DNA from 2 places in the Ensifer sp. ENS06 genome. Region 1 is predicted to be linked to the other one. Evidence: riboswitches for the same ligand, from Rfam matches in the RefSeq annotation. Region 1 holds a riboswitch; the other holds the start of a gene.
The links. A riboswitch is a leader RNA that binds a small molecule or an ion and turns the genes downstream of it on or off. The one in region 1 is predicted to bind cobalamin.
Positions count from the first base shown of each region.

Region 2: another riboswitch for cobalamin. It lies ahead of cobU (bifunctional adenosylcobinamide kinase/adenosylcobinamide-phosphate guanylyltransferase); the one in region 1 lies ahead of IB279_RS34305 (acyl-CoA thioesterase).

Region 1 is NZ_JACVBC010000019.1:106,320-111,833, forward strand. Features, by position in the region: gene IB279_RS34290 (flavin reductase) at 182-676, opposite strand; gene IB279_RS34295 (methionine synthase) at 709-1,737, opposite strand; gene IB279_RS34300 (DUF1852 domain-containing protein) at 1,765-2,748, opposite strand; cobalamin riboswitch at 3,103-3,309, shown strand; gene IB279_RS34305 (acyl-CoA thioesterase) at 3,397-4,245, shown strand; gene IB279_RS34310 (LysR family transcriptional regulator) at 4,248-5,135, shown strand.
Region 2 is NZ_JACVBC010000002.1:308,899-314,412, forward strand. Features, by position in the region: gene cobN (cobaltochelatase subunit CobN) at 1-1,591, opposite strand, end outside; gene cobW (cobalamin biosynthesis protein CobW) at 1,695-2,759, opposite strand; gene cobU (bifunctional adenosylcobinamide kinase/adenosylcobinamide-phosphate guanylyltransferase) at 2,763-3,287, opposite strand; cobalamin riboswitch at 3,422-3,880, opposite strand; gene IB279_RS10595 (cation transporter) at 4,083-4,664, shown strand; gene IB279_RS10600 (cobyric acid synthase) at 4,737-5,514, opposite strand, start outside.

The DNA of each region.
Region 1 (5,514 bases):
TAGCCGAACGCATCTGCTGCAGTCCGGGGTCGACCTTACCGTGATCGCGCTATGGCTCGGACACGAGGACATCAGCACGACGCATATCTACATGGAGGCCGATCTTACAATGAAGGAGGAGGCTCTCAGGCGGCTTCAGCCGGTCAACGCGGCCGACCGGGAGCGATCTGACCGTGTGGACTTAGGCGCGGATATAGCGACGCATGCAGTAGAGCAGCGTCGACTGTTCTTCGCTCTCACGAATATCGATGACTCGCCCGAAGAAGATGCGGTGTGTCGCCTCATCGACGGCATTGGTGAACTCGCATTCAAAACTGACTGAGGCGTTGGCCAGGACTGGGGTTCCAGTGGGGCCCTCAGTCCATTGCCCCATCGTAAAGCGGTCTTCGGCGGGCGTCTTTCCGCCAAAGTGGTTGGAGATGTCCTCCTGGCCCGGCATCAGTGTGTTGACGCAAAAGTGGCGCGTGTCCTCGAAAGCGTGAAAACACGAGTTTGCGCGATTGATGCAGACGAGAAGTGTTGCCGGCGTGTCGCTCACACTACAGACCGCCGAGGCCGTGAAGCCGTAGCGCTTGCCGCCGTATCTGGTAGTGACGACGTTGACCGCAGAGCCGAGGCGCGACATGCCGTTGCGAAACGTGGCTTTGTCCACAATGTTGAAGCGGTGGTCCACCATGTTCGTGTCGGCCTCCTGCTGCTCAGCCAGCACTAGGCCATGAGTTCTTTTCGGACGAATTCCGCGCCTGCACTCAAGGCATTCAGCTTGCCTCTCGCAACTCGACGGGACAGGGGTGCCATGCCACAATTGGTACAAGGGCAAAGTTTGTCGGCATCGACAAACTGAAGTGCTTTTCGCAGAGTAGCGGCCACTTCCTCTGGCGTTTCGATGGTATTGCTTGCCACGTCGATGGCTCCGACCATCACCTTCTTGCCCCGGACCAGTTCGATCAAATCCATTGGAACATGAGAGTTGTGACATTCCAGGGAGATCATGCCGATACTGGATTTCTGCAGTTTCGGGAAAGACTCCTCATATTGCCGCCACTCCGACCCCAAAGTGTTCTTCCAGTCTGTGTTGGCCTTGATGCCATATCCGTAGCAGATATGAACGGCAGTTTCGCATTTGAGCCCTTCGATTGCCTTTTCCAAAGTGGCAACACCCCAGTCATTCACTTCGTCGAAAAAGACGTTAAATGCGGGCTCATCGAACTGGATGATATCGACGCCAGCAGCCTCTAGTTCCCTGGCTTCCTGATTGAGGATCTTGGCGAATTCCCAGGCCAGCTTTTCGCGGCTTTTATAGTGGTTGTCAAAGAGCGTATCGATCATGGTCATCGGACCCGGCAAAGCCCATTTGATTGGCTGCGCGGTCTGCTGACGTAGGAACTTGGCATCTTCAACAAAAACCGGTCTTTGGCGAGACACGGCGCCGACAACTGTCGGAACACTCGCGTCATAGCGATCCCGGATTCTGACGGTCTCGCGTTTTTCAAAATCAACTCCGTCGAGGTGCTCGATGAACGTCGTGACGAAATGCTGGCGCGTTTGCTCACCATCACTGACGATATCGATGCCTGCCCGCTGCTGATCGTCCAGCGCCAAACGCAGAGCGTCCCGCTTTCCCTCGATCAATTCCTCATCGTGCAATTTCCAGGGTGACCAGAGTTTCTCGGGTTGTGCAAGCCAAGAGGGTTTCGGCAAGCTGCCGGCGGTAGACGTGGGCAACAGTGTTTTCATGATATAGGACCTTGTATTTCTGGTTCGTCAGGGAACGTGTTTGGCAGACCATTGCTCAAGAATTGACTTGTACGGCTTGATGAAGTGCTCCTCAGCAAACGTTCCCTGCTCAACAGCCAGCCGGCTCCGTTCCTCGCGATCGTAGACAATTCGAGTCAGTGAATAATCCTGATGCTTAAGACTTGGCTGATAGCAGGCCCCTGCAGCGGAATTGGCGTTGTAAATCTCGGGCCGGTAAATCTTCTGAAAAGTCTCCATCGTGCTGATGGTGCTGATGAGCTCAAGATTGGTATAGTCATCAAGCAGATCGCCGAGAAAATAAAACGCAAAAGGCGCAACGCTATTCGGCGGCATGAAAAATCGGACCTGCAACCCCATTTTTTGGAAGTAGAGATCTGTCGAAGACAATTCATCCTGTTGGTATTCTAAGCCTAATACAGGATGATGATTTCCACTTCGACGATATGTCTTGCTGCTCGAGGCACTCAGGCAGATGACCGGGGGCTTATGAAAATGCTCTTTGTAAGCATTGGACTTCAGGAAAGACTTGAATAGGTTTCCATGCAAGTCGCCAAAATTCTCTGGCGTGCTGAATCCGGGGCGATCCTTATTGTACTTTGGCAGCACAACACTGAAGTCGTAATCTCGGACGTATGAGGAAAAATTATTCCCTACGATGCCCTCAATGCGTTCGCCTGTCTTCTGATCGACAATATTCGTTTTCAGGATTTCAATCAGGGGAAAGGCATCATTGCTGCCTTCAGCACCGACATTCATCTCAACCGAAATGATTTCGAGTTCGACAGAATAGCGATCGCCTTCTGGGTTATCCCAATGCGCCAGAGCGTTGAAACGATTGTCAATCATCTTCAAGGCGTTGCGGAGGTTCTCCTGGCGGTTCTCCCCCCTGGCCAAGTTAGCAAAATTCGTCGTAATTCGCGTATTCTCTGACGGGCAATAGTCCTCATCAAAAGAAATTCTCTTTATATTGAAATTAAAATCTCTAATCATTGCGATCGTTCGTCCTAATCTCGAGATAAATCCTGAATTTATTGACGTCAGGACGCACCGGATGGCATTTTCCATTGTTTCAGTCGACGGCCTTTAACTGTCCATGCTTCAGAGCGGTGCGCGTTTTATGCCTGAGAGGTCGATCGAACAAAAATGGTATTATCTCACGGAAGCATGAGCCGTGTTCATGATTTAAGAGATAGCCTGCTACGAAACCCGGGATGTCGGTATCTTGCGAGCCTCACCGTGATGAGCCGAATGCTAGCGATCATGAGCCATACCTCGGCCGAGACAGTAACCGCCACTTCCGGCACAAACCAATGATAGACGCCTTGACCACCTCAGCGACATACGACATTGGTTCGTTATCGTGGTTCTGCGGACGAAAGTCCGGAGCTAAGAGGGAATTCGGTCATGGCTTTATTGCCTGAAGCCGAAGCTGCCCCCGCAACTGTAAACGGCGAGCGAAAGTCCATCCATGTCACTGAGGCAAGCCTCGGGAAGACGGACCAGAGCGACGACCCGTAAGCCAGGAGACCTGCCGCGATAGATAACGTCCACGGGCGGGGTGTCCCGGAGTGCCGCTTTCGCGATGGGCATTCCCGTGCCGTCGTCTCTGCGTCATGCCGCCGCTCCTGCCGCAACCTGATGGCAGCGCCGATGACAGAGACCGCGACGATAGAAAAACCCGCCCAGCATGGCTCTATAACCAGTCTCATCGATATCGTCTTTCCCGGAGACACCAACCACCACGGCACCCTCTTCGGGGGAACCGGGCTCGCTCTCATGGATCGCGTTGCCTTTATCGCGGCTACCCGTTTCGGACGGGCGCCATTCGTGACCGCCTCTTGCGAGCGCATTGATTTCCGGCAGCCTGCCCGCATCGGGCATATCGTCGAATTCACGGCCAAACCAGTCAAGGCCGGCCGCCGTTCCCTGACGGTCGAGGTCGAAGTGGTTGCGGAAACCGTTGTCGGTCGTCAGCGGCACACCTGTACGCGCGGCATCTTCCATATGGTCGCCATTCCGAAGGGCGAGTACGCCGCAAGCTATGCTTTGCCCGAACTCGTTGTCACGGAAACCCCGAACATCAAGGATATCGTTGCCATGGTTGAGATCGTCTTCCCGGATCAGGCAAATAGTGTCGGCCGGATGTTCGGCGGCGAAGCGATCTCTTACATGACCAAAGCCGCATTCGTTGCAGCGTCGCGCTACTCCGGCAAGCTCGTGGCACTGGCCTCATCCGAGCGTATCGACTTTGCGAGGGCAGTTGAGATCGGGGAAATCGTCGAGGCAGAGGCACGCGTCGAGCGCGTTGGCCGCAGTTCTATGTCCATCGAAACGAAACTCTGGTCCGAAAATCTGCTGACGGGCGAGAGACATATTACGGCCACGGGACATTTTACCATGGTCGCGATCGACACGGACCACCGGCCGGTTCCTGTCGGCGATGGTGCCCCTGTAGACGTTGTTCCTTGTCACCATGGGCGGGCATAGCCATGTTGGACAGGCAACATTTATCGATTTTGCGTGAAGTCGACCGCTTGGGCAGCCTGACTGCTGCTGCTGAGCGGCTGAACGTCTCCCAGTCCGCTCTCAGCCACACGATCCGCAAGCTGGAAGAGCGCTATGGCGTGGCGATGTGGGAGAAGGACGGTCGCAACCTTCGTCTCACCGAGGTCGGTCGCTACATCGTAACGCTGGCACAGCGCGTTTTGCCCCAAATCGAAAGGGCTGAGGACGTCCTGTCGGATTATCGCCACGGCCAGCGAGGCTCGCTGAAAATCGGCATGGAATGCCATCCTTGCCACCAGTGGCTGATGGGCGTTACAAAGCCCTATCTCATGGAATGGCCGGATGTTGGTCTGGAACTGACGACATCATTCGCGTTCGGCGGCGTGGCGGCGCTGACGGGATACGAGATCGATATCCTGATCACGCCGGATCCGATCGAGATGCCAGGCATCCATTATCTGCCGGTGTTCGACTACGAACTGGTGCTTGCCGTTCCAGCCGATCATCCGCTGGCGCTGAAACGCCATGCCGAACCTGCGGACCTGCTGGATGAGACGCTGTTCACCTATCCGGTACCGCCGGAGCGGCTGGATGTGTTCACGCAATTCCTGGTGCCCGCCAACTGCCGGCCGCGCCACCACCGCAATGTCGAGACGACGGAAATGATGCTTCAGCTCGTGGCGGCAGGTCGCGGAGTCAGCGCCATTCCGGACTGGCTGGTGCGGCGGGAAGCGGCGGCGCTCGGTGTTAGTCCTGTCCGCATCGGTCCGGGCGGGATACAAAAAAGCATCCATCTCGGATTGAGAGATGGCGACGACACTGTCGATTTCATCGCAGGGTTTCTCGCGACGTCGCGCCAGACATCAGCCTGACATTAGTCTCCTTGTTCGAAGTGTGACAGCAAAGCTTCTCGACCTCGATCGATTAACTACGATCAAATGGCGCTTTGCGCCGGAATGGACGCTGGATCTGCCCAACCGTAACTTCGAGCTCAGGAAGGTGCGTGGCGTCGACTTCCGCATCGGGCTTCCCGATGACGTTCTCGCGGACAAAGCGTGCGTAGGAGATTGGGCGACCGGCGCCTTCGGTACTCGCCCCCGTCGCGGTTGGCGAGGGAGAGATCGCCCCGGGAACAGCAGCGCGTAGCTTGTCGGTGCGGCTTAAGCCACATTTTTACCTAAGGCGAGGGGCCGGGGTGCTCCGCCCCCTTCGCCCCTTTCAAGCGCCCGCCGCCCAGCTTCCTTCACTCCA
Region 2 (5,514 bases), on a different contig from region 1:
GGTCCGGCGAATGGTAGCTTTCCTTCGGATCGATGTTGTAGCCGCGCGCCGGTTGGATGCCGACGATCACCTCGCCGAAGCGGGCGAGCGGCAGCGCGAAGGCGCCATCGAGGAAGAAGGGATCGGCCTCCGGCACGCCCCAGCGACCGGTAACTTCATCCTTTATCTGTTTCGGAAGCGAATCGAAGAACGTTTTGTAATCGTTCAGCGAAATACGCTCGCGGATTTCGCGGTCATGGCTCGCCGCATTGGTCGGCCCGGCCATCAGATAGCGGATCAGCGCGTCGCCATCGGCGGGAACCTCACCGACCGCATAGCCTTCCCGCGCCATGGCGCTAAGCACCTCGACGGTACCGGCTGGCGTGTCGAGCCCGACACCGTTGCCGAGGCGACCGTCGCGGTTCGGATAGTTGGCCATGACGATGGCAATGCGGCGCTCGGCGGGCTCTGCCCGGCGCAGCTTCGCCCAGTTGACGGCAAGATCAGCGGCAAAGCGCACCCGGTCTTCGAGCGGCTCATGGCCGACGATATTGGCCTCCACCTTGGCGTCATAGATCGACGCCGCCTTGAAGGAGACGGCGCGCGCAAGGATGCGGCCATCGACTTCGGGTAGTGCCACGTTCATGGCGAGGTCGCGCGCCATCAGCCCCTGCGGCGACGTTTCCCATTGCGCCCGCGACGAGCCGGAGAAGATCACCTGCAGCACCGGCGCACCGGTCGATTCCAGCACCGTCGGCTGACGGTCGGCACCGGGCGACGAGACCGCAAAGCCAGTGGCGTTCATCACCACGTCGGGTGCGGCCTCCGAAAAAATCGCCTGCAGCGTGCCGACGGAAACGGCATCCTTGAGGCTTGAGACGAACACCGGCAGTGCCCGCACACCTTGAGCCTCCAGCGCATCGATCAGCGCCTCCACCGGCCGTGTCTCGCCACTCTGCACGAGCGCGCGGTAAAAGCAGATCCCAACCGTCGGGGGTTCGAATCCCTCCCTCGCTACCATCCGTCCCTGAATACGGGACTGCCATTCGCTGACGCCGATCACGCCAGCACCCGGCCACCAGATGCCGGCCTTCAACAGTGGCTTTGCCGGCTGCGGCTTCTCCGCACCCGTGACCAGTGCGGCCGCATAGTCGAGAAACAGCCCGGCATTGTCCGAGCCGCCTTCGGTGAAGTAAGCCCAAAGGCGCTGGCGGTCGTCGGCTGCGACGGTGGAGAAAGGCTCCAGCCCCGGATCCGGCTTGTCGTCACCCGGCAGAACCGCGATCTCGAAACGATGGGTGACGGCAGCCGCATGCAGGGCTTCCAGCAGATAACGGAAATAGCTGGCGCCACCGAGCGGCCGGACGACGATCAGCTTGGCGTGACGCGCCGTGCGCTCGACGTAAGTGTCGACCGACATTGGGTGCATCAGGCTCATCAGGCTGGCGATGCGCAGGCTCAAGCCTCCGTCGCGTCGGCCGTGAGCCGCGGCGATCGAGGAGAGCTCGGTATCGGCGGCTGATAGGAAAAGGATATCGGCCGGCGTTTGCCCAAGGTCGATCGCCTCGTTGCCGTCGGCGATCGTTCCTTTCTGGGCGAGAAGCAGATGCATTCGTCTTGTCCGGTGGGGCAATTCCGAACGAAAACGCTAAAAGCGTTTTCCATCCGGAACTGCATCATTTCAATGCGTTAGATCATTTCACTCAAAGAACGATCTAGACGAGCGCGGTAATCGCAGCGCGCACCGCCGCCTCGTCCATGTCGTGCAGGCCGATGACGACGAGGCGCGTACCGCGCTTTTCGCCGGCGCCCCAGGCGCGGTCGTAATACTGGTCGATGCGGGCCCCGACCGCCTGGATCAGGAGGCGCATCGGCTTGCCGGGCACGTCGGCAAAACCCTTGAGGCGCAGAACGTCGTGCTCCGCGATCACGCCCTTCAGGCTATCGATGAACGCCGAGGGATCGGCGATCGAACCGAGCTCGACGACGAAGCTGTCGAACTCGTCGTGATCGTGCTCCTCACCTGCCTCGTGCTCCATCTCGTGATGCGACTTGCGGTTGGCGATATCGCTTTCCGTGCCGACACCGAGGCCAAGCAGGATGGCAGCGGCGACTTCGCCGTTCTTCGCCTCGATCATCGTCGGCTTGCGGCTGGTGCGCGAAGACACCTCGTCGCGTACGGCCTTGAGGCCGGAGGCATCGATCAGATCGGTCTTGTTGAGAACGATGAGATCGGCAGCCGTCAGTTGGTCCTCGAACAGCTCCTCGATCGGGCTTTCGTGATCGAGATTGTCGTCCTCGACGCGCAGCGCATCGACCTTGTCGTGGTCGTCGGCAAAGCGGCCAGCGGCAACGGCGGCGCTGTCGACCACGGTGACGACGCCATCGACGGTCACTTCGCTGCGGATATCCGGCCAGTTGAAAGCGGCGATCAGCGGCTGCGGCAGGGCAAGGCCCGAGGTTTCGATGATGATGTGGTCAGGGCGGTTTTCACGCTCGAGCAGCTTCGTCATGGTCGGGATGAAATCGTCAGCCACGGTGCAGCAGATGCAGCCATTGGTAAGCTCGATGATGTCGTCCTCGGTGCAGGCCTCGGCACCGCAGCCCTTCAAGACATCGCCGTCGACGCCGAGATCGCCGAACTCGTTGATGATCAGCGCGATGCGCTTGCCGTCGGCGTTCTGCAGCAGGTTGCGGATCATCGTCGTCTTGCCGGCGCCGAGGAAGCCGGTGATGACGGTCGCCGGGATCTTGCCCTGGTTGGCTCTCGCAGTGGTCATGGATCAACCCTTCATTTTCAGCGGCAAACCGGCCGCGACAAAGTAAACTTCAGCGGATTTCTCCGCAACGATCTGGTGAAGCCGGCCGGCATGGTCGCGAAACTCGCGGGCCATGCGGTTCTCGGGCACGATGCCGAGGCCGACCTCATTGGAAACAAAGACGAGGCGCGCCCGCGCCTCAGGCAGATACGCAACAAGGGCGGCGAACTCCGCCGTCATGTCGCGCTCTTCCAGCATGAGATTGGTTACCCATAGCGTCAGGCAGTCGATCAGGACCACATGGCTGGGATCATCGATGCGTCTGAGGATGCCGACGAGATCGAGCGGCTCCTCATGCGTCGTCCAGCCCTCGCCGCGGCGCGTCCGGTGATGGTCGATGCGCTCGCGCATTTCGTCGTCCCAGGCGCGGCCCGTGGCGACATAATGCATGGTGAGACCGGACGCTTCGACGAGCCTCTCGGAAAAGCTGGACTTGCCGGAACGGGCGCCGCCAAGGACCAGCACGGGCCCGGCGCTGAGACTGCTCATCGTGGCTGCCTCAACATTCCCAAATCAGCCGTCGGTGGCAAAAGCCATCGGACGCGCCACGGGCGCGTTCTTGAAAACATCTGCGAGCCAAAACAACCTCCGTGATGGCGTTGGAGACAAAAGTCCCCTCGGGCGGAATGCCCATGCCGGATGGCAGGTCTCCTGGCTCACGGCGTCACGGGCCGAACATCGCCTCGCCCTTAAAGGGCAAGGTTCCGATGTCAGGGCCCGAGCGGCCCGCCTCACCTTCCCGGCGTCTTTCCGGTGCCACAGCGAACCTTTGCGCGTCGTCTCCGACGCATGGGCGCTGTGAGGGACATCGTGAAAGGCGGACGATTCGTAGAAGAAGAGGCGTCCAAACCCGGCTGATCACGATGCCACGCCAGTGGCTTTTCCGGCTTGATCCCCGACCTGCCCCGATTGCCCGTGCAACCGGCCGACAGCCCGGCACCAAACCCGATGGCGAACCCTGACCGTTCTACAGTCGCGGGGTCGGCTGCGATAAGGATGCCCGATTTGGGTCCATCCGTCACATTCCCAATTATTCCCCCAGATCGCCACGACAAGGGGGAACCATCCAACACCTGATGATTAGGAAGCGGGCAGCCCAAAGTCAATCGACGCATGCGACGCCTCCCCGGCCGAGTTGCGCCACGCGACGATTTGTCGGGCGTCAGGCACGACGGCAGTGTGAACGGAACCGATGTCGAAACCTAGTGCTATGGATAGCAAACTGCTGCTAACACCTGTGTCAAAGTGCCGAGGGCGAATTTCGCCAGAAAAGGAACCTTTCGAGTGGATACCGACCTGCGCCGCGTCGTCCTCATCGTCTCCCTGTTGAACCTCGGCTATTTCGGGGTCGAACTCCTTGTCGCGCTTTCCATCGGCTCGGTGTCCCTCATGGCCGACAGCGTCGACTTCCTCGAAGACGCTTCCGTCAACATGCTGATTTTCTTTGCTCTGGCCTGGACGGCGCGGACCCGCGCGCGGGTCGGCATGGCGATGGCGTTCATTCTACTGGTACCGGCGCTGGCCTTCCTTTGGACGGCCTGGGCGAAGTTCATGGATCCGGTCCCGCCAGAGCCCTTTGCCCTGTCCCTGACCGGACTTGGGGCGCTGGTGGTCAACCTCTTCTGCGCCTATCTGCTCGTCGCCTACCGTCACACGAGCGGCAGCCTCACGCGGGCAGCATTTCTCTCCGCCCGCAACGATGCCTTCGCCAATGTGGCCATCATCGCCGCGGGTCTGGCGACAGCCTATCTGTGGCAGTCGGCCTGGCCGGACCTGATTGTCGGCTTGGGGATTGCCCTGATGAACCTGGATGCCGCGCGGGAAGTCTGGGAAGCCGCAAGCGAGGAGCACGATGTCGCAGCGTAGTTCCGTCGGATAAGCTCGTTGCTCCTGTTGGGCCCGACGTACCGGACCTGCTGGCTGACCGTTGCCGCGTCCCTAGTGCCTGAGCAACTCGTCCAGCCAGCGACGATCGAGCACAGCCTCCAGTTCGTTCGCGACATCGTCGAGCGCCGCATCGACCGATTGGCGGTAGTTGTTGGCGCCGCCTTCGATGCCGAAACTCTTGAGCAGCGCGCCGCGATAGGCGTCGCTGGTGAAGAGCCCATGCAGGTAGGTGCCCATCACGCGGCCATCGGCCGAAAGCGCGCCGTCGGCGCGATTGTCGATGCGCACCGACGGCCGGCCACAGTCCGCACCTTGCGTCTTGCCAAGATGGATTTCGTAGCCTTCGAGCGCCACATCATGCTCCAGCGACCAGGCGCGGCTGTTGCGCACCGTCTTTTCCGGCGCCATCTCGGTCTCGACGTCGAGCAGCCCGAGGCCCTCGACCGCACGTTCGCCGCCCTCGATGCCGAGCGGATCGGTGACGCGCCGGCCGAGCATCTGGTAGCCGCCGCAGATGCCGATGACCCGGCCGCCCCGGCGCACATGACGTTCGAGGTCACGGTCCCACCCTTGCGCACGGAAATCGATGAGGTCGCCGATGGTCGATTTCGACCCGGGAATGACGACGAGGCCAGCGTCTGCCGGAATGGGACTGCCAGGCCGCACGAAGACGAGATCAATCTCCGGTTCGGCGGCGAGCGGATCGAGGTCGTCGAAATTGGCGATGCGCGACAGTACCGGGACGGCAACCTTCAGCGCCCGCCCCTCGCCGCGCGTCAGCTTCTCCAGCACGACGGAATCTTCCGCCGGCAGGCGTGCCGCCGCCTTC